Regions from separate parts of the Acidovorax sp. KPB24-07 genome, predicted to be linked through region 1. Evidence: predicted binding sites of a transcription regulator. Region 1 holds the regulator's gene; the other holds the start of a gene.
What was found. Region 1 encodes HrcA, which represses chaperone genes, less so after heat shock. Its sites were predicted from a motif close to TTAGCACTCNNNNNNNNNGAGTGCTAA; they were not measured.
Positions count from the first base shown of each region.

Region 2: the regulator HrcA is predicted to act here: its motif matches at 2,314-2,340, upstream of AC27IQ_RS02755 (co-chaperone GroES).

Region 1 is NZ_BAAJYS010000027.1:6,023-16,010, forward strand. Features, by position in the region: gene AC27IQ_RS05745 (YicC/YloC family endoribonuclease) at 1-610, shown strand, start outside; gene gmk (guanylate kinase) at 651-1,271, shown strand; gene rpoZ (DNA-directed RNA polymerase subunit omega) at 1,290-1,493, shown strand; gene AC27IQ_RS05760 (RelA/SpoT family protein) at 1,590-3,860, shown strand; gene greB (transcription elongation factor GreB) at 3,878-4,435, opposite strand; tRNA gene AC27IQ_RS05770 (tRNA-Arg) at 4,515-4,591, opposite strand; tRNA gene AC27IQ_RS05775 (tRNA-Ile) at 4,825-4,901, opposite strand; gene hrcA (heat-inducible transcriptional repressor HrcA) at 4,921-5,925, opposite strand; gene AC27IQ_RS05785 (NAD kinase) at 5,954-6,850, shown strand; gene recN (DNA repair protein RecN) at 6,851-8,518, shown strand; gene rapZ (RNase adapter RapZ) at 8,523-9,386, shown strand; gene mutY (A/G-specific adenine glycosylase) at 9,427-9,988, opposite strand, start outside.
Region 2 is NZ_BAAJYS010000009.1:25,159-35,146, forward strand. Features, by position in the region: gene AC27IQ_RS02735 (nucleotide sugar dehydrogenase) at 1-99, opposite strand, end outside; gene AC27IQ_RS02740 (mannose-1-phosphate guanylyltransferase/mannose-6-phosphate isomerase) at 219-1,703, opposite strand; gene AC27IQ_RS02745 (DUF2304 domain-containing protein) at 1,700-1,849, opposite strand; partial or broken gene AC27IQ_RS02750 (hypothetical protein) at 1,935-2,144, opposite strand; gene AC27IQ_RS02755 (co-chaperone GroES) at 2,436-2,726, shown strand; gene groL (chaperonin GroEL) at 2,779-4,431, shown strand; gene AC27IQ_RS02765 (TonB-dependent siderophore receptor) at 4,560-6,650, opposite strand; gene pgi (glucose-6-phosphate isomerase) at 6,896-8,491, opposite strand; gene tal (transaldolase) at 8,495-9,442, opposite strand; gene zwf (glucose-6-phosphate dehydrogenase) at 9,612-9,988, shown strand, end outside.

The sequences.
Region 1 (9,988 bases):
GCAGGACGCCGTGCGCGCCTGGCTGCCCGACGCGGCCCCCTTGAGCGTCGCCGACGCCCTGCGCCTGTGCGCGAATGCCGGCTCCGTCCAGGACGACTGGAGCGATGCCGTCCCGGCCCTGGCCGAAAAAGCGCTGAAAGATCTCCTCCAAGCCCGCGAACGCGAAGGCAAGCGCCTGTCGGCCATGCTGCAGGACCGGCTCGAACAACTGCGTGCCCTGGCACACCAGGCCACGCCGCTGGTTCCCAAGCTGGTGGAGCAGCAGCGCCAGCGCTTCATGGAACGCTGGAAGGAGGCCATGGCCCTGGCCGACAACGCCACGCTGCCCGAAGCCGCCCAGGATCGCGCCCTGACCGAGGCCACCGCCTTCGCCATCCGCATCGACGTCGCGGAAGAGATCACCCGGCTGGATTCGCACCTGGACGAGATCGAACGCCTGCTCAAGAAAGGCGGTGAAGTGGGCAAACGCCTGGACTTTCTCATCCAGGAACTGCACCGCGAAGCCAACACGCTCGGCTCCAAATCTGCCGCCATGGAACTCACGCGCATCAGCGTGGACATGAAGGTCCTGATCGAGCAGATGCGCGAGCAGGTCCAGAACATCGAGTGAGTGATAATCCTTTTTTGATAGCAGCCAGTACCTATCCCGCATGGACTACCCTGGAAATCTATTCGTAGTGGCAGCGCCCAGCGGCGCGGGCAAATCGAGCCTGGTCAAGGCGTTGCTGGAGCTGGACTCCCATGTGCAGCCTTCGGTCTCGCACACCACCCGGGCACCACGCGGGCAGGAAAAGCACGGCCGCGAATACTTCTTCACCTCGGAGCAGGAATTCGACGCCATGGTCGCCTCTGACGGCTTCGTGGAATGGGCCCACGTGCACGGCCGCCGCTATGGCACATCCCGCAAGGCCATCGAGGAGCGCATCGCGCAAGGCGCCGATGTGGTCCTAGAAATCGACTTCCAGGGCGCCATCCAGGTCAAGCAGGCCTTTGCGAATGCCGTCCTCATCTTCATCCTCCCCCCCAGTTGGGAAGAACTGAGATCCCGCCTGGAACGCCGCGGGGAAGACGCCCCGGACGTGATCGAGATCCGGTTGAAGAATGCCGCCCAGGAAATGGAACAGGCCTACAAATTCGACTTCGTTATAATCAACGAACTCTTTGAGCGTGCGCTTTTCGACCTGAAAACCATCGTCCACGCTCAGCGGCTGAAGTATGCGGCGCAACGCCGTGCACGGGCCGATACGTTCGAATCCCTCAATATCACCTGATCCTTCTGGAGAAGACGCATGGCCCGCATTACCGTTGAAGACTGCCTCGAGCACATCCCCAACCGCTTTCAACTCGTGCTGGCAGCCACGTACCGCGCCCGCATGCTGAGCCAAGGCCATGCCCCCAAGATCGAAAGCCGCAACAAGCCTGCGGTGACCGCTTTGCGCGAAATCGCCGAAGGCAAGGTCGGTCTGGAGATGCTGAAGAAGGTCCCGGGCTGACGCGCCCAGGTCTGCTGCTGCAGCCCAATAGCACCGCTTTGCGGTGCTTTTTTTTGGCCAAAACCCCCGATCTCCCCAGCAAGCTACATTAAAGGGATGAATGCGGTCTTGAATAAACCATCTGCCCAAGACCTGCGCCCCGGCGAAAGCGGGGCGGCGGGAGGCACGTCCGCAGCAGCCGCCAACGCAGCAGCGGCCAGTTTTGCGGCCCTCACCGAGAACCTCGGTTACCTCGACGCAGCCAGCATCGAACAGGTTCGGCAGGCCTACCGCTTTGCCGACGAAGCCCACCTGGGGCAGTTGCGCAACAGTGGCGAGCCATACATCACCCACCCCATCGCAGTGGCGGCCCAGTGCGCCACCTGGAAGCTGGATGGCCAGGCGCTGATGGCGGCACTGCTGCACGACGCCATGGAAGATTGCGGCGTCACCAAGTCCGATCTCATCGATCGCTTCGGCCTGCCGGTGGCCGAATTGGTGGATGGCCTCACCAAGCTCGACAAGCTGCAGTTCAACACCCGCGAAGAGAACCAGGCCGAGTCCTTCCGCAAGATGCTGTTGGCAATGGCCCGCGATGTACGGGTCATTCTGATCAAGCTGGCCGACCGCACGCACAACATGCGCACGCTCTCGGACATGCCGCGCAGCAAATGGGGCCGCATTTCTTCCGAAACCCTCGAGATCTATGCCCCTATCGCCCACCGGCTTGGGCTGAACCAGACCTACCGGGAGCTGCAGGATCTGTCATTCCGGCATCTCCACCCCTGGCGCTACGCGACCCTGTCCAAGGCGGTGAACAAATCGCGCAACCGCCGGCGCGATATCGTGCAGCGGGTTCAAACCGAGGTCGACACCGCGTTTTCGAAGTTGGGCATGAAAGCCCGCCTCGCAGGCCGCGAGAAAACGCTCTATGCCATCTACCAGAAGATGGACACCAAGCACCTCAGTTTTGCCCAGGTCACAGACATCTACGGCTTTCGCGTGATCGTGCCGACCGTGGTCGATTGCTACACGGCACTGGGCGTGCTGCATCAGATGTACAAGCCTGTTCCTGGGCGGTTCAAGGACCACATCGCCATTGCCAAGCTCAACGGCTACCAGTCGCTGCACACCACCTTGGTCGGCCCTTCCGGGGTCAACATCGAATTCCAGATGCGTACCGAGGAAATGCACGTGGTGGCGGAAGCCGGCGTGGCCGCCCATTGGCTGTACAAAGCACAGGATGCCGATGGATCGGCCGCGGAGCGCCTTGGCACCAAGTGGCTCCAGTCGCTGCTCGACATTCAGAACGAAACACGGGATGCCGCGGAGTTCTGGGACCATGTGAAGGTCGACCTGTTCCCCGATGCGGTCTATGTCTTCACCCCCAAGAGCCAGATCATGGCACTGCCACGGGGCGCCACGGTGGTCGATTTCGCCTATGCCATCCACAGCAATGTGGGTGACCGCACCACGGCCGCCAAGATCAACAACGAGCAGGTCCCCCTGCGGACCGAGCTCAAGAACGGCGATGTGGTGGAGATCATCACGGCGCCGGTGTCCACGCCCAATCCCGCCTGGCTGGGCTTCGTGCGCACGGGCCGCGCACGCTCGAAGATTCGCCACTACCTCAAAACGCTGGCCCATACTGAATCAGCGGGACTGGGAGAGAAGCTGCTGACCCAAGCCCTGAGGGCCGAGGGGCTGGAACGCCTGCCGACCGAGTCGGAGAACCAGGCACTGTGGGACAAGCTGCTCCGCTTCACAGGCAATCGAACACGCAATGAACTCATGACCGACATCGGTCTGGGCAAACGCATCGCGGGCATCGTGGCGAAACGACTCATGGTGCTGATGACGGAGCATGGACACCGACCCGATGCCCTGTTGCTGACCCGTGAAAGGTATTCATCCCACGAAACCCTGTCGCAAGGTGGCGTGACTTTGGACGGCAGCGAGAACGCATCCGTTCAATACGCGAATTGCTGCCGCCCGGTACCGGGAGACCCCATCGTCGGCTACCTGGGGCGCGGTGAAGGGCTGGTGGTTCATAACGCCCAATGCAGCGTGGCGAAAAAGCTTCAGCACAAGGACAGCGAGCGCTTTATCGCGGTGGACTGGGCCGATGAGCCCACGCGCATGTTCGAAACCGGCATCGTTGTGACCGTGGCCAACGGCAAGGGCGTCTTGGCGCGCATCGCCGCCGAACTGGCGAGCTCCGAAGCGGACATCGTTCACGTCGACATGGACGATGAAGCCGCCATGGACACGACCGATTTGCGTTTTGTCATCGCTGCACGAGACCAGTCACACGTCGAGGCCTCCTTGCGCAATTTGCGCCGAACGCCCGCAGTGCTTCGCGCCTTCCGCGTGCTGCCCCAGGGGTGAGGCAGGCACCTTGCTCCCTATGCCACCGGTTGGGGATAGCGGACGTCCAAAACCTCCAGCGTCCGCGTGCCACCTGGCGTGGCCAACTGAACCTGATCCCCTTCGCGGGCCTTCAGTAAGGCCCGAGCCACCGGCGACACCCAACTGACTTGCGCCAGGCCCGTCTCGACTTCATCGATTCCCAGGATCGTGATGGTGCGCTCGACGCCTTCATCGTCCGCATAGTGGACCGTGGCACCAAAGAACACCTGATCACTTCCGGCGTGAATGGCGGGATCGACCACCTCGGCAATTTCGAGTCGTTTGGTCAGGAACCGAATCCTGCGATCAATTTCGCGCAGGCGTTTCTTGCCGTACAGGTAGTCCCCGTTCTCCGAACGGTCCCCATTGCTTGCAGCCCAATGAACCACTTCAACGATCTTGGGCCGCTCGTTGTCGATGAGATCCAGCAGTTCATCGCGCAGCCTGGCGTAGCCGGAAGGGGTGATGTAGTTCTTGCCACCCGCAGGAAGGGGTGCAGGGGAAAAATCTTCGTCATCGGACTGATCCGATTCTTTGGTGAATGCCTTGCTCATGGGTGCATTTTGATGCAGAGAGCATTCGAATCCCCAACGGAAAAAGCCCTAGAACATCACTGTTCTAGGGCTTACCGTTTGGTGCGGCTGGCAGGAATCGAACCCACGACCCCTTGGTTCGTAGCCAAGTACTCTATCCAGCTGAGCTACAGCCGCTAAGCTTTGAATTATAGCATGTTTTCAACGCCATCATTCAATTCTTGTTTTGATTTTTACGCGAACTCTGTGACGAACTTCGCAATCAAGCATGACTTAAATTCTAACCCATCTTTTGATGGCTGCTTGGCTTCGTTTGCAGAAAACGCAGGCATCTCAACTCTCATGTCCACGCAGTGCACCTGAACAGGCACGCGAGGAATGGCCATGAACAGCAATCAAGCCCGTTGAACTGGTAGGGCGTGAGGGACTTGAACCCGCGACCAAAGGATTATGAGTCCTCTGCTCTAACCAACTGAGCTAACGCCCCCCGCGCCAATTGTATGTGCTTACTTGCGGTAACTCAGCGCGTTGGAAACCAGCTTGGAAGTGATGTCCACGATCTGGATCATCCGGTCGTACGGCATTCGGGTGGGCCCGATGACCCCCAGTGTGCCTACGACTTGCCCGTCTACTTCATATGGAGAGGTGACTACCGAAAGCTCCTCAAAAGGGACGATCTGGCTCTCTCCCCCAATGAAGATGCGTACGCCATCTGCACGGTTGGAAACATCGAGCAAACGCAGGATCTGCGTCTTCTGTTCGAACAGGTCGAAAGCACGCCGCAGGTTGCCCATGTCGTTGGAAAAATCACTGACTGCCAGCAGGTTGCGCTCGCCGGAAATCACCACATTGTCCTGAGACTCCGCCATCGCTTCGGACCCGACGTTGACAGCCGCCTGCATCAGCGAGCCGATTTCCTCCCGCAGCTGATCCACCTCCGTCTTCAAGCGCTCGCGCACTTGGTCCATGTCCATTCCGGAATAGTGGCTGTTCAGGAAATTGGCCGCTTCTACCAGATGCGATTGCGAGTAGTCCACATCGGTGAAGATCACGCGGTTCTGCACGTCTCCTTCAGGGGAGACGATGATGACCAGAAGCCGCTTTTCGGACAATCTCAAGAATTCGATGTGCCGGAACACCGAGGCACGCCGGGGCGCCATGACAACGCCCACGAACTGGGACAGGCTGGACAACAAATGCGCCGCGTTGGCAATCACCTTTTGCGGTTGCTCTGCAGCCAGCTGCGGCGAATACAGCTGTTCGCGCTGCACTGTCAACATGGTGTCAACGAACAGGCGATACCCTTTGGCCGTCGGAATTCGGCCGGCAGACGTGTGCGGGCTTGCGATCAGTCCGATCTCTTCGAGATCGGCCATCACGTTACGAATGGTGGCGGGAGAGAGGTCGAGACCGGACGCGCGCGACAGCGTACGCGAACCCACGGGTTGGCCATCGGCTATGTAGCGCTCTACGAGCGCCTTCAGCAACAACTTGGCACGGTCATCAAGCATTGAATCATTTTAATGATCTAATTTCCCAATGAAGCTCAGGTTCACACGGGTCGCACTCTTCGGCAAGTACCAGCCGCTCACTTCCAGCGTTATTTCTGACAGTTCGCGCAATGCCGTACAAGAGGTTGCCCAGTTCCTCAGAAATGAAGGCTGTGAACCCATTCTGGAACAGGAAACGGCGCACAACACCGGCATTTCTGACTATCCTGCGATGCAGGTGGAACAGATCGGCAAGGAGTGCGATCTGGGGATGGTGATCGGGGGAGACGGCACGATGCTGGGCATCGGTAGGCAATTGGCCCCCTACAAAATTCCGCTGATCGGCATCAATCAGGGAAGGCTGGGCTTCATCACCGATATCCCTTTGGGCGAGCATGCTTCAGCACTGAAGCCGATGCTCCATGGCGAGTATGAAGAAGACGCCAGGCCCCTCATGCATGCCTGCGTGATGCGTCAGGACGAATGCGTATTTGAAGCCCTGGCGCTCAACGACGTCGTCGTCAATCGTGGATCCACTTCCGGCATGGTCGAATTGCGGGTGGAAGTGGGTGGGCATTTCGTCTCGAACCAAAGGGCAGACGGGCTGATCATCGCTTCGCCCACTGGATCTACTGCCTATGCGCTCTCCGCGGGAGGCCCAATGCTGCACCCTGCAATTCCTGGTTGGGTGATGGTCCCCATCGCACCCCATACGCTGTCCAATCGACCCATCGTGCTGCCGGATTCGACGGACATTGCGGTGGAAGTCGTAGGGGGCCGGGACGTCAGCGCCAATTTCGACATGCAGTCGCTGGCATCGCTCCAGCATGGCGATCGGATCGTGGTTCGGCGGTCGGAGCACTTCGTGCGCTTCTTGCACCCTCGAGGCTGGAACTACTTTGCTACGTTGCGCAAAAAATTGCGCTGGAATGAAGGGGGCTCATAGATGGCGCTCAAACGGATCGCATTGCGCGATTTCGTCATCGTGGATGTCCTGGACCTGGATCTTCACAAAGGATTTACGGTGCTGACCGGAGAAACGGGTGCAGGCAAATCCATCCTGATCGATGCCTTGCAAATGCTGCTGGGCGGCCGCGCCGATGCCGGAGTGATTCGCGAGGGAACCGAGCGTACGGACATCTGCGCTGAATTCGATTGCCCATCCAGTTTGTCTGCATGGCTTGATGAAGCAGGCATCCCGCAGGAGGAAAGCCTGCTGCTTCGCCGAACCATCGATCGGCAAGGAAAAAGCCGTGCGTGGATGAACGGCATTCCAGCAACCGCTACCCAAATGCGGACCGTGGGGGCGCATCTCCTCGATATCCATGGCCAGCACGCATGGCAGAGCTTGACGCGCCAGGATGCCGTTCGCAGCCTGTTGGATGCCTATGGCGGCATCAGCACCGCGGCGCTGGAGCCGCTTTGGACTCGCTGGCGTGACGACCGCAAAGCGGTCGCGCAAGCAGAAGCGGCCAGACATACCCTGCAACAGGAGCGGGAACGACTGCAGTGGCAGATCAGTGAAGTCGAAAAGCTGGGCCCGGCATCCAGCGAGTGGGAAGAACTCAACACCCAGCACAGCCGCCTTTCTCACGCCCAAGCCTTGCTGGACAGCGCGCAAACGGCCCTGTCCGCGCTGGAGGATGAAGAGTCCGGTGCACAGACTCAGTTGAGCCGCGCCTGCCAGCTGCTGCAGGAGCAGCAAACCCTCGATCCCGAATTCAAGGCGATGGGAGAGGTGCTTCAGTCGTGCATGGACCAAGCGGCCGATGTGGCTCACTCCTTGCAAAGCTATCTCCGGCACACGGAACTCGATCCCGAGCGACTTGAACAGTTGGATTCACGCCTGTCGCTGTGGATTTCGTTGTCACGCAAATACAAGCGGACGCCATCGGAGTTGCCGGCACTGCTGGAGGGATGGAAAGCGGAACTCTCCAAACTGGAGACGGCAGCAGACCTGGAAGCGCTCAATGCGGCCGAACAGGCCAGTGGTACAGCCTATCGCAAGGCGGCGCAGGCTGTGTCCCGGCAGCGGACAACCGCAGCACCAAGGCTTGCCCAATCAATCACACAAGCCATGCAGGGCCTTGGCCTGGTGGGCGGGCGGTTTGAGGTGCTTTTGGAACCGACACCGGAACCCGGCATTCAAGGTCTCGACAGTGTTTCTTTTCTGGTCGCAGGGCATCCTGGCGCCACGCCCCGGCCTGTTGGCAAAGTCGCTTCGGGGGGGGAGCTGTCTCGCATATCGTTGGCCATTTCCGTGACGACAAGCCAGTTGGGCGAGGCCCCTACCCTGATTTTTGACGAGGTGGACTCAGGCGTCGGAGGCTCCGTCGCCGAGACGGTGGGTCGGCTGATGCAGCAGTTGGGCCGCGATCGACAGGTGCTGGCCGTTACCCATCTTCCGCAGGTGGCAGCCTGTGCAGATCACCATCTGATCGTGGCAAAAACCAGTCAGGATCAGCACACCATCAGTCAGGTGACCGTGGCGAAGGGAGAAAAACGCGTGATCGAAATGGCTCGGATGTTAGGAGGGGAACGCCAGTCGAAGGCGACCATGGCGCACGCACGCGAAATGCTCAGCAGCAACCAACCCGCACAGATCAAGGCATGACGAAATGACGCTAGAGGTCGTATTGATCACAGGCATGGCGGGTTCCGGCAAATCCGTTGCCTTGCATGCATTGGAAGACGCAGGCTACTACTGCGTAGACAACCTGCCACCGGAATTGTTGGCCGCCTTCGTGGCGCTGGAGCATCAGCACCATGGCAACCGGATTGCCATCGCAATGGATGTTCGCAGCGCCACCGCGTTACCGCTGGTTCCGCAGGAATTGAAACGCCTGCGCGGCGAGGGCGTGGTCGTCCATTCGCTGTTTCTGGATGCCACCACCGACACATTGATCCGGCGATTTTCGGAAACGCGCCGACGCCACCCCCTCTCCAGAGACGAATGGACGGAAGGCCAACGCGCATTGCTGCAAACTATCGAACTGGAACGTGAACTGCTGGCCGAGTTGCGTGAGCAGTCCCATGTCATCGACACGAGCGCCATTCGAGCAGCGCAATTGCAGGGTTACGTCAAAAGCCTGATGCCCGCCCTGCCCGGGCAATTGACGCTGGTCTTCCAATCGTTTGCATTCAAACGCGGGGTGCCTGTCGATGCGGATTACGTCTTCGACGTGCGCATGCTGCCCAATCCCCACTATGAGCCCGCGTTAAAGGCATTGACGGGCAAAGACCAGCCTGTCATCGACTATTTGCAGCACCAGGCTGATGTGAAACTGATGCAGGAGCACATCGCGCAGTTCCTTTCTCACTGGCTGGAGCCTTTGGCGCAGAATCACCGAAGCTACGTGACCGTGGCCATTGGCTGCACGGGGGGGCAACACCGCTCGGTTTATTTGGTGGAGCGCCTGGCGGTGCACTTCAGCCAGCGTTGGACCACCCTGCGGCGGCATCGTGAGCTGGACGGCCTGTGACTTTCACGTCTCGCCACAGAGTGGCGAGACGTGAAAAAAATCAGGATAGGTTCAGCAGCAATTTCCGGATGGGCGTTGGCATACCCAAGCGGTCCCAATCGGAAGCACCGAACCAGGCTCCGTCCACCGGAAGGCCCCAATCCGCCTGCCACGGGATTCGCACGGGATGGAGGTGCAGATCCCGATGGGTCAGGACATGAAGAAAGCCCTCCAAATCCTGAAGCGGCGCAGGCCGTGATGCCAATGACGCTTGCAGTGCTGCGCGCTCCTCGAACACCGGCAGGCAATGCAGACCTGCCCAAATGCCGCTCGAGGGACGCGGCTGGAGCAAGACACGCCCATTGCCGTCCTGCAGCAGCATCAGCCACCACGACTCCGCACGACGCGACAATTTGCGGGTCCGCACGGGATAGCGTTCGGGGTCTCCGTCTCGGCGGGCTTTGCACTGCCGGTTCAAAGGGCAGACCATGCAGGTCGGTTTCTTTGGCGTGCACACCGTCGCCCCGAGATCCATCAGGCCCTGGGTATAGCGCGGCATCGCATGCTGAACATCACTCACTGGCAGCAAGGCACAGGCCTGATCCCAAAGAAGACGTTCATTC
Region 2 (9,988 bases), on a different contig from region 1:
AAAGCCGATGACCGGCCGCTGGCGGCCGAACTCCACCGCCAAGGGCAGGCCCACGTAGCCGAGCCCGATCACGGCAATCCTTGCTTGTTCTAGATTCATGTTTTTATGTTGGAAGAATGGGGAGGGTCAAGTGCAGGTGCCGCACTGCTCGCACGCCGGGAAATGCGTGCGCGCGGGCCTGGCAATCGTCACGCCGGTCGCGAAGGCAATCCAATCCATCATGAAACGCCTTCGGCACCGGTAGAGCGCCCGTAGATGTCGTCGAACCGGACGATGTCGTCCTCACCCAGATAGTCGCCCGATTGAACCTCGATGATTTCGAGAGGCGTCTTGCCCGGATTGGCCAGCCGATGGCGGCGGCCCACCGGAATGAACGTGGACTCGTTCTGTGCCAGCAGATAGGTGTCGTCGCCATTGGTGATTTCAGCGGTCCCCCGCACCACCACCCAATGCTCAGCGCGGTGGTAGTGCATCTGCATGCTCAGGCGCGCGCCCGGGTTCACCACGATGCGCTTGACCTGGAAGCGTTCGCCGCTGTCGACAGCGTCGTACCAGCCCCATGGCCGGTGCACCTTCCGGTGATGGTGGGCCAGCGCGTGCCCCAGCTGCTTCAGCCGGGCCACGATCCTCTTGACGTCCTGGGTGCGGCGCTTGTCGGCCACCAGGACCGCATCGGGTGTTTCGACGACCACGATGTGGTCGAGCCCCACGCCGGCCACGAGCCGGTGGGTGGACATCAACAGGGTGTCCTGGCTGTCTTCCAGCAGGGCATCGCCCACGGTGGCGTTGCCTTGGCCGTCGCGCGGCAGCACGCCCCACAGGGCATCCCAGGCACCCAGGTCGGACCAGCCGGCCTGCAGCGCGACCGCGAACGTGGGGATGCCGATCTCCGGCATCAGCGGCAACCGTTCCATCACGGCATAGTCGATGGAATCCGAAGGGCAGGCCTGGAAGGCGGCCGCGTCAGGCCGGATGAAGTCGAGATCACGCTGCGCCCCCGCCATCGCGGCCTCGCAGGCCTGGAGGATGTCGGGGCGGCAAGCACGCAGAGCGGCCAACCACTGGCTGGCGCGCACCATGAAAAGGCCGCTGTTCCAGAAATAATCACCCGCATCGAGATAGCGCTGCGCGGTCGCGGCATCGGGCTTCTCGGCAAAGCTGGCAATGCGGTGGATGCCCGCACCCTCCGGGCCCGCCGCATGGCACTGGATGTAGCCGTAGCCGGTTTCCGGCCGGTCCGGCACGACGCCGAACGTCACCAGTCCGCCCGACAGGGCCATGGAATGGGCCCGCCGGACCGCGGCGTGAAACGCGGGCAAATCCTTCACCACGTGATCGGCCGGCATGGCCAGCATGATCGGATCATCGCCTCCAGCGCATGCCTGCAAGGCGGCCAGCGTCAGTGCGGGCGCGGTGTTGCGCCCCTCGGGCTCCAGGAGTACGCGTGCCGTCCGGATGCCGACTGCCAGCAACTGGCTGGCCGCGATGAACCGGTGCTCGGTGTTGCAGACCAGGATGGGATCGGGCGCGACGCCGATCTCCGGCGCCCACCCCTGCAGCCTCAGTGCCGTGTCCTGGAGCATGGTGCGGGGACCGGCCAACGCCAGAAACTGCTTGGGATAGGCCTCCCGCGACAGGGGCCACAAACGCGTGCCCGACCCGCCGCACAGGATGACCGGCAACAACGGCTGCGCCAAGGTCATGGCTGCGTTCCATCGCCCATCACGCGCGCGCGCAGGCTTTCATTGTCGGCCTGCAACAGGGCCAGCCGCTGGTTCAGACGGCGGACATCCCTCTCGATGCGGGTGTTCACCATGTCGGTGTGCAACGACTTCACCAGCAGCACCATGCTGGCCAGCAGCAGCAGCAGCGCAGGGGGGATAGCTGATGCCCAGCAGCTTGGCCAGACGATCGATCAGTCCCGGCCAGGCCCCCAGCAAGGCAGCGGCCCCAGCCACCACCACCCAGAACAGGCCGTGCATCAGATACAGGTGATCCCTGCGGATCAGGTAAAGGATCAGCACCGCCAGGCCGATGCCCATCAGCGCGGTGGTTGCTTGCAAAGACGCCATTGGACTCCCGAATCTATGGATCTGACCCGCATCGGGCGTTTGATTGAGAGCACCGCCGGGAACAGCGCCCATCCCTGCTTGGGGACCAAGCGGACTGCGGGCGCCGAATCACCTCCGGCCTCAAGGAGGTCGGTATTGTAGGTGCACGCCTCATCCATCCCTCAGCCGCCGTCCTTCCTGTGGGCGCGCCGCACTCCCACTGCCAGTCCCCCTCTTGAAATGCGAAAGAATGCCCGTATCATTAGCACTCGACGCGACCGAGTGCTAGCAACGCTGGCGCCAAGCCGCTGAAGTCAGAAAGCGCCCGCACCCTGCGGGCGTGTTGTTGATGTCGCAATCCTTTTTTGAACCAGGAGAGATGCAATGAACCTTCGCCCCCTGCACGATCGCGTGATCGTCAAGCGCATTGAAAGCGAAACCACGACCGCTTCCGGCATCGTGATCCCCGACAACGCCGCTGAAAAGCCCGATCAAGGTGAAGTGCTGGCCGTCGGTCCCGGCAAGAAGAACGACAAGGGCGAGCTGATCGCCCTGAACGTGAAGGTCGGCGACCGCGTTCTGTTCGGCAAGTACTCTGGCCAGACCGTCAAGGTCAACGGCGACGAGTTGCTGGTGATGAAGGAAGACGACCTGTTCGCAGTCGTCGAGAAGTAAGCCTTTCGGCCCTTTTCCCGAACATCCTGTTTACTGAATCCGGAGAAATCAAATGGCAGCAAAAGACGTAGTTTTCGGCGGCGAAGCCCGCGCCCGCATGGTCGAAGGCGTGAACATCCTGGCCAATGCGGTCAAGGTCACCCTGGGCCCCAAGGGTCGCAACGTGGTGCTGGAGCGCTCGTTCGGCGCCCCCACCGTGACCAAGGACGGTGTGTCCGTGGCCAAGGAAATCGAACTCAAGGACAAGCTGCAGAACATGGGCGCCCAGCTCGTGAAGGAAGTGGCTTCCAAGACGTCCGACAACGCCGGTGACGGCACCACGACCGCCACCGTGCTGGCACAGGCCATCGTGCGTGAAGGCTTCAAGTACGTGGCCGCGGGCATCAACCCCATGGACCTCAAGCGCGGCATCGACAAGGCTGTGACGGCCCTGGTGGAAGAGCTGAAGAAGGCTTCCAAGGCCACCACGACCTCCAAGGAAATCGCCCAGGTGGGTTCGATCTCCGCCAATTCCGACGAAACCATCGGCAAGCTGATCGCTGACGCCATGGACAAGGTCGGCAAGGAAGGCGTGATCACCGTGGAAGACGGCAAGTCCCTCGAGTCCGAACTGGACGTCGTGGAAGGCATGCAGTTCGACCGCGGCTACCTGTCGCCCTACTTCATCAACAACCCCGAAAAGCAATCCGCGATTCTGGACAACCCCTTTGTGCTGCTGTTCGACAAGAAGATCAGCAACATCCGTGACCTGCTGCCCACGCTGGAGCAAGTCGCCAAGGCCGGCCGTCCGCTGCTGATCATTGCCGAAGAAGTCGAAGGCGAAGCCCTGGCGACGCTGGTGGTCAACACGATCCGCGGCATCCTGAAGGTCGTGGCAGTGAAGGCCCCTGGCTTCGGCGACCGCCGCAAGGCCATGCTGGAAGACATCGCCATCCTGACGGGCGGCAAGGTCATCGCCGAAGAAGTGGGCCTGACGCTCGAGAAGGTCACCCTGGCTGACCTGGGCCAAGCCAAGCGCATCGAAGTGGGCAAGGAAAACACGATCATCATCGACGGCGCCGGCGCCGCTGAAGACATCGAAGCCCGCGTCAAGCAAGTGCGCGTGCAGATCGAGGAAGCCACTTCCGACTACGACCGCGAAAAGCTGCAAGAGCGCGTGGCCAAGCTGGCTGGCGGTGTGGCGGTGATCAAGGTCGGCGCTGCCACCGAAGTCGAAATGAAGGAAAAGAAGGCCCGCGTGGAAGACGCCCTGCACGCCACGCGCGCAGCGGTGGAAGAAGGCGTTGTGGCTGGTGGCGGCGTGGCACTGCTGCGCGCCAAGCAAGCCGTGGGCAACTCGATCAAGGGCGACAACGCCGATCAGGACGCCGGTATCAAGCTGGTGCTGAAGGCCATCGAAGCCCCCCTGCGCGAAATCGTGAACAACGCCGGCGGCGAAGCCTCGGTCGTGGTGAACGCCGTGCTGGCCGGCAAGGGCAACTACGGTTTCAATGCCGCCAACGACACGTATGGCGACATGCTGGAACTGGGCATTCTGGACCCCACGAAGGTCACCCGCACGGCCCTGCAGAACGCCGCGTCCGTGGCCTCCCTGCTGCTGACGACGGAATGCATGATCGCTGAAGCCCCCAAGGACGACGCACCGGCCGGCGGCGGCATGCCCGACATGGGCGGCATGGGTGGCATGGGCGGCATGGGCATGTAATTGCCAGCCGCACCGGACGGGATGCACTCCCGCCCGGCTGCTCCATCAAAAAACCCCGCAGGCTGCAAGGCCTGCGGGGTTTTTCTTTGGCGGGGCCGTGGGTACGGCCCGCAGGATCGAGGGGCCGCTCAGAAACGGTAGGTCGCGCTCAGCACCACGTTGCGCCGGGGCGCCCACCAGCAATCGCCGCGCGACAGGCAGGTGCTCATGTACTGCTTGTCGGCCACGTTGTTGATGTTGAGCGCGTAGCGCCATGCCTGGCTGTCATAGGCCAGCAACGCATCTCCGACGAGCGACGATGGAACGCGCGGGCCGGAACCATCGCGGAACGCGGAGAGATACCGCACCCCGGCCCCGGCCGAGAAGCCGCGAATCCCCGCGACGGAAAATCGATACAGCCCCCACACGGCCGCCTGGTTGCGGGGCAGTCCTTCCAGGGTCGGATCCACATCGGTGTAGTTGTAGTGGGCGATCAGATCGAACGCGGTGGTCACGCGGGTCTTCAGTTCCAGCTCCAGCCCCTTGTTGCGGGTCTGGCCGGCCTGCAGCGTGTTCATCGGATTGGTCGGATCGGTGACCTTCTGGTTCTTTTCCTTCAGGTCGTACACCGAGGCGGTGAACGAGGTCGCGCCGCCTTCGGGCAGGTACTTCACCCCCACTTCGATCTGCTCGCCTTGCAGCGGCTTGAAGCGGGCCCCCGAGGTGTTGGTGCCGCTTACCGGGCTGAACGACTCCGCATAGCTGATGTACGGCGTCCAGCCGCCGGCCAGTTGGTACATCACGCCCAGGCGCTTGGTGGTGTCGCTGGTGCGGTCATCGGCCGAGCCGGCCAGGGCATTCGCCACGCGGTCATGGCGCAGGCCGGCGATGAAGATCCACCGGTCCCACTTCATCTGGTCCTGCACATAAATGCCGGTCTGGCGCTGCACGTTCCGGGGCTGCGCGGTGAGCGGCCGGTCGGTTCGCCCGCTGTACACCGGCGCGAACGCGTCGATGGGCGAATCGTAGGCATCGCCGGATTCCGCCTTGTCCTCCGACTGGCGATTCCAGTCGAGGCCCAGCAACAACTGGTGCTGCACGGCGCCCGTGGTGAGCCGGCCCAGCAGGTTGGTGTCGACCGCGGCCATGCGCGTGCGGGTCACGTTCTGCCCATACAGCCGGCCGATCAGGCGCTGGTTGACCGGGTCGGCGCCCCACCCGCCCGGATCGGTGAAGAAGTCCGCATAGTGGTAGCCGCCCCGGTTCTCGTTGCGGGCCCAGCGCAGGTTCTGGCGCGCCGTCCAGGCATCGTTGAAACGGTGTTCGAACTGGTAGCCGATGGATTGCCGATCGGTGTCGTAGTAGTCGCCCGGCTCGCCGATGAACCGGCTGGTGGGCAGCTGCCCGTTGGGATTGGGAAGCAAGGTGCCCGACCAGGGCAGGAACTGCGACGTGCTGCCCGAGCGGTCCTGCTGCCAGTGCGCCTGGAGCAGCAGCGACGTCGCCGCATTGGGCCGCCACATCAGCGACGGCGCGATCAGGCGGCGGTCGTCGGGCACGTGGTCCACCTGCGTGTCGGCGTCGCGGGCCAGCGCCACGAGGCGGTACGACCATTGGCCATCGGCCGTGAGCGGGCCGGTCAGGTCGGCCTGCAGCTGCTTGCGGTTCCAGCTGCCGATCTGCACGCCCACTTCGCGCTGCGCTTCCTGCAGCGGGCGCTTGCTCACCATGTTGACCACGCCCGCCACGGTGCCGGTGCCGAACAGCATGCCCGAAGGACCGCGCAGCACCTCCAGGCGCTCCAGCGTGTACAGCTCCGCGGGCGTGGTGCTGGTGTAGTAGTTGTAGCTCTGGCGCAAGCCATCGAGGTAGATGTCCGGGTAGCTGCCGCGCACGCGCACGCTGTCGGAGCGGCTGTCCAGACCATAGGCATCGCTGCGCACGCCCGCCGCATAGAGCAGCGCGCCCTGGAAGGTCGTCGCGCCCTGGTCGACCATCTGGTCGCGCGTGATGACGGTGACCGATTGCGGCGTTTCGCTGAGCGGCGTGTCGGTCTTGGTGGCCGTGGTGGCGCTGCGGGCGCGGTAGCCCACCACGGGGCCGGTGGCGGATTCCTTTTCTGCGTTGGCATCCACCCGCACTTCGGACAGCGTGGCGCCCACGCCCTGTGCATGCGCCCAAGGCACCAACCCCAGGGCGGCGGCCACGCAGGCAGGGCCCCGCAGATCAATGAATTTCATGGCAAATATAAATAGTATTGATAACGATTCCCATTTTAAAAATCGATCGCCTATTCGTAAGCCATTTGTTGCAATCGGGCGACATCCCGGCGCGGCATTCCCGGCATGGTGCGCAACCGCCGGCCAGGCGCCTGCCCCGCCGTTCGCCCACGAAAAATCCCCGCCGGTCTTGCAACTTGCGGGGATAGGGGGAGGCGCGGTGGATGGCAGCGCCGGCAGCAACCGCGCAGCGCCGGCCGTTCAGGTCAACGCAGTTGGCGCAACAGGCCGGCGGTCGAAGCGTCCAGCCCGTCGGTGTCTCCCGAGGACAGGCGGGGCTCCAGCTCCCGGGCCAGCACCTTGCCCAGTTCCACCCCCCACTGGTCGAAGCTGTTGATGCCCCAGACCGCGCCACTCACGAACACGCGGTGCTCGTAGAGCGCGATGAGCGCGCCCAGCGATGCGGGTGCCAACTGGTCCAGCACCAGGAACGTGCTGGGGCGGTTGCCGGTGAAGTGCAGGTGCCCGGACTCCTGCGGCCGGCCCAGCATCAGCGCCTTGGCCTGGGCCAGGGCGTTGGCCACGAGGCGCGAATGGTGGTGCGGCAGGTCGCGCGCGCCCTTGCGCAGCGCGATGAACTCCACCGGAATCACGTCGGGCCCCTGGTGGACCATCTGGAAGAACGCGTGCTGGCCGTTGGTGCCGGGTTCTCCCCACACCACGGGCGAGGTCTGCACCGCCAGCGGCCGGCCTTCCCAGTCCACGCCCTTGCCGTTGCTCTCCATCTCCAGCTGCTGCAGGTAGGCCGGCAGCCGGCGAAGGCCGTGGCTGTAGGGCGCCACGCAGCGGCTGGCGAACCGGTGGAAGTTGCGGTACCACACGTCCAGCAGGCCGAGGCGCACCGGCAGGTTGCGCTCCAGCGGCGCGTGGCGAAAGTGCTCGTCCATCGCGTGGGCGCCGGCCAGCAGGTCGCGGAAATGCGCCGCGCCGATGGCGATGGCGATCGGCAGGCCGATGGCCGACCACAGCGAATAGCGCCCACCCACCCAGTCCCAGAAGCCGAGCGTGGTGTCGATGCCGAACTCCGCCGCGGCTTCGACGTTGGTCGTCAGCGCGACGAAATGGCGCGACACCGACACGCGCCCGGCCTGCCGCGGACTGCCGCCGTGCGACAGGAACCAGTCGCGCGCCGCATGGGCGTTGGACATGGTCTCGGCGGTGGTGAACGTCTTGGAGGCGATGAGGAACAGCGTGCTCTCGGGCCGCAGGGTGTGCAGCAGCGTGCCCAGTTCCTGCCCGTCGACGTTGGAGACGAAGTGCAGGCGCTTGTCGCTCTGGCGCAGGTCGTCCAGCGCCTTCACCACCATGGAAGGCCCGAGGTCCGACCCGCCGATGCCGATGTTCACGATGTCGGTGATGGCGGTGTCGGCACGCACGCGCTCGGCCAGCGCCAGCATCGCGTCGAGCGTGGTGTGCACGTCGCGCAGGCTGTTTGCTACGAAATCAGTAGCACCAAGGGCATGGTTTTCTAGGGCATCGGCCGGATTTCGCAACAGCCAGTGCATCACCGCGCGCTGCTCGGTGTGGTTGATCGCCTCGCCGGCGAACATGGCGTCGCGATAGGCCTCCAGACCGCATTCGCGCGCCAGCTGCATGAGCAGCGCCTCGGTCGGCCGGTCGATGCGGTTCTTGGACAGGTCGGCGAACAGGTGCGGCGCCTCCTGGCTGAAGTCCTCGAAGCGCAGCGGGTCGGTGGCGAACGCCTGGCGCACGTCGAAGGTGCGGCCGTTGTCGTCGTAGCGGGCCTGCAGCGCCGCCCAGGCGGTGGTGTGGTCGCAGCGGATGCGTTGGGGCATGGTCATGGGTCAGGCGGCCTGCATCATGTGTTCGAGCTTGGCCGCATCGGCCGCGAAGGCGCGGATGCCTTCGGCGAGCTTCTCGGTCGCCATGGCGTCGGCATTGAACGCGTAGCGGAAAGCGGGCTCGTCGTATTCGACGGCCGGCAGGTCCAGCGCGCGCGCGGCCTCGGGGTCAAGTGCCCGGGTCAGCGGCGCATCGCTGGCCGCCAGCTGCGCGAGCAGGTCGGGGGCGATGGTCAGCAGGTCGCAGCCGGCCAGCGCGGTGATCTGCCCCACGTTGCGAAAGCTCGCTCCCATGACCTCGGTGGCGATGCCGAAGTGCTTGTAGTACTGGTAGATCTGGCGCACCGACTGCACGCCAGGGTCATTGGCGCCGGCCATGGCCGCCTCGTCCCACTGGGCGCCGGCCTGCTTCTTGTACCAGTCGTAGATGCGGCCGACGAAGGGCGAGATCAATTGCACCTTGGCGCGGCCACAGGCCACGGCCTGCACGGGCGAGAACAGCAGCGTGAGGTTGGTGTGGATGCCGCGCTCTTCCAGGATGCGGGCGGCTTCGATGCCCTCCCAGGTGGCGGCGATCTTGATGAGCACGCGGGCGGTGTCCACGCCCTCGGCCTGGTACAGCTCGATGATGCGTTCGCCCCGCGTGACGGTGGCCATGGTGTCGAACGACAGGCGCGCATCCACTTCGGTGGAGACGCGGCCGGGAATGAGGGAGAGGATTTCGCAGCCGAACCGCACGATCAGCCGGTCCATGATTTCTTCCACCGGATGGCCCTTCCAGCGGATCACGGCCTCTTGCAGCAGGGGGGCGTAGTCGGGCTTTTGCACCGCCTTGAGGATCAGCGAGGGGTTGGTCGTCGCATCCTGCGGCTGGTAGGCGCTCAGTTGGCGGAAGTCGCCCGTGTCGGCCACCACGGTGGTGACCTGTTTGAGGGCGTCGAGTTGGTTCATGCAATGCTCCCGTGAGGTGGCGTGCGGGGGCGCTCGGGCGGGCCCCGTCGGCACGGCAACCGCAGAGTGTATTGCGCGGTAACCCGGGTTCCTGTCAGTCGCCGCCTCATCATGAAACTCGGTAACATGCCCGGCAGCTTAATTACCAATTTTCTGGGACGCGACAACGATGAGTTTCGATCTGGTTCTGTTCGGCGGCACGGGCGATCTGGCATGGCGCAAGCTGCTGCCGGCCCTTTTCCAGGCGTTCCGCCACGGCTCGCTGCCCGCGGGCGGCCGCATCATCGGCGTGGCGCGGGACGACCTGACCGACGCCGCCTACCGTGAACTGATCGCCAGCCGTTTCGCCGCTGTGGTGGACGACAAGCGCCCGAGCGCGGAGGAGTTCCAGCAGTTCGCGGCCTTGCTGCAGTACCAGCGCATGGACCTGTCCAAGCCCGAGGACTACGCCCGGCTGGCCGAGCGGCTGGGCGAGCGGCAGGCCGACACCGTGGTGATGTACCTGGCCACCGCCCCGGGCCTGTTCACCACCGCCTGCGAGCAGCT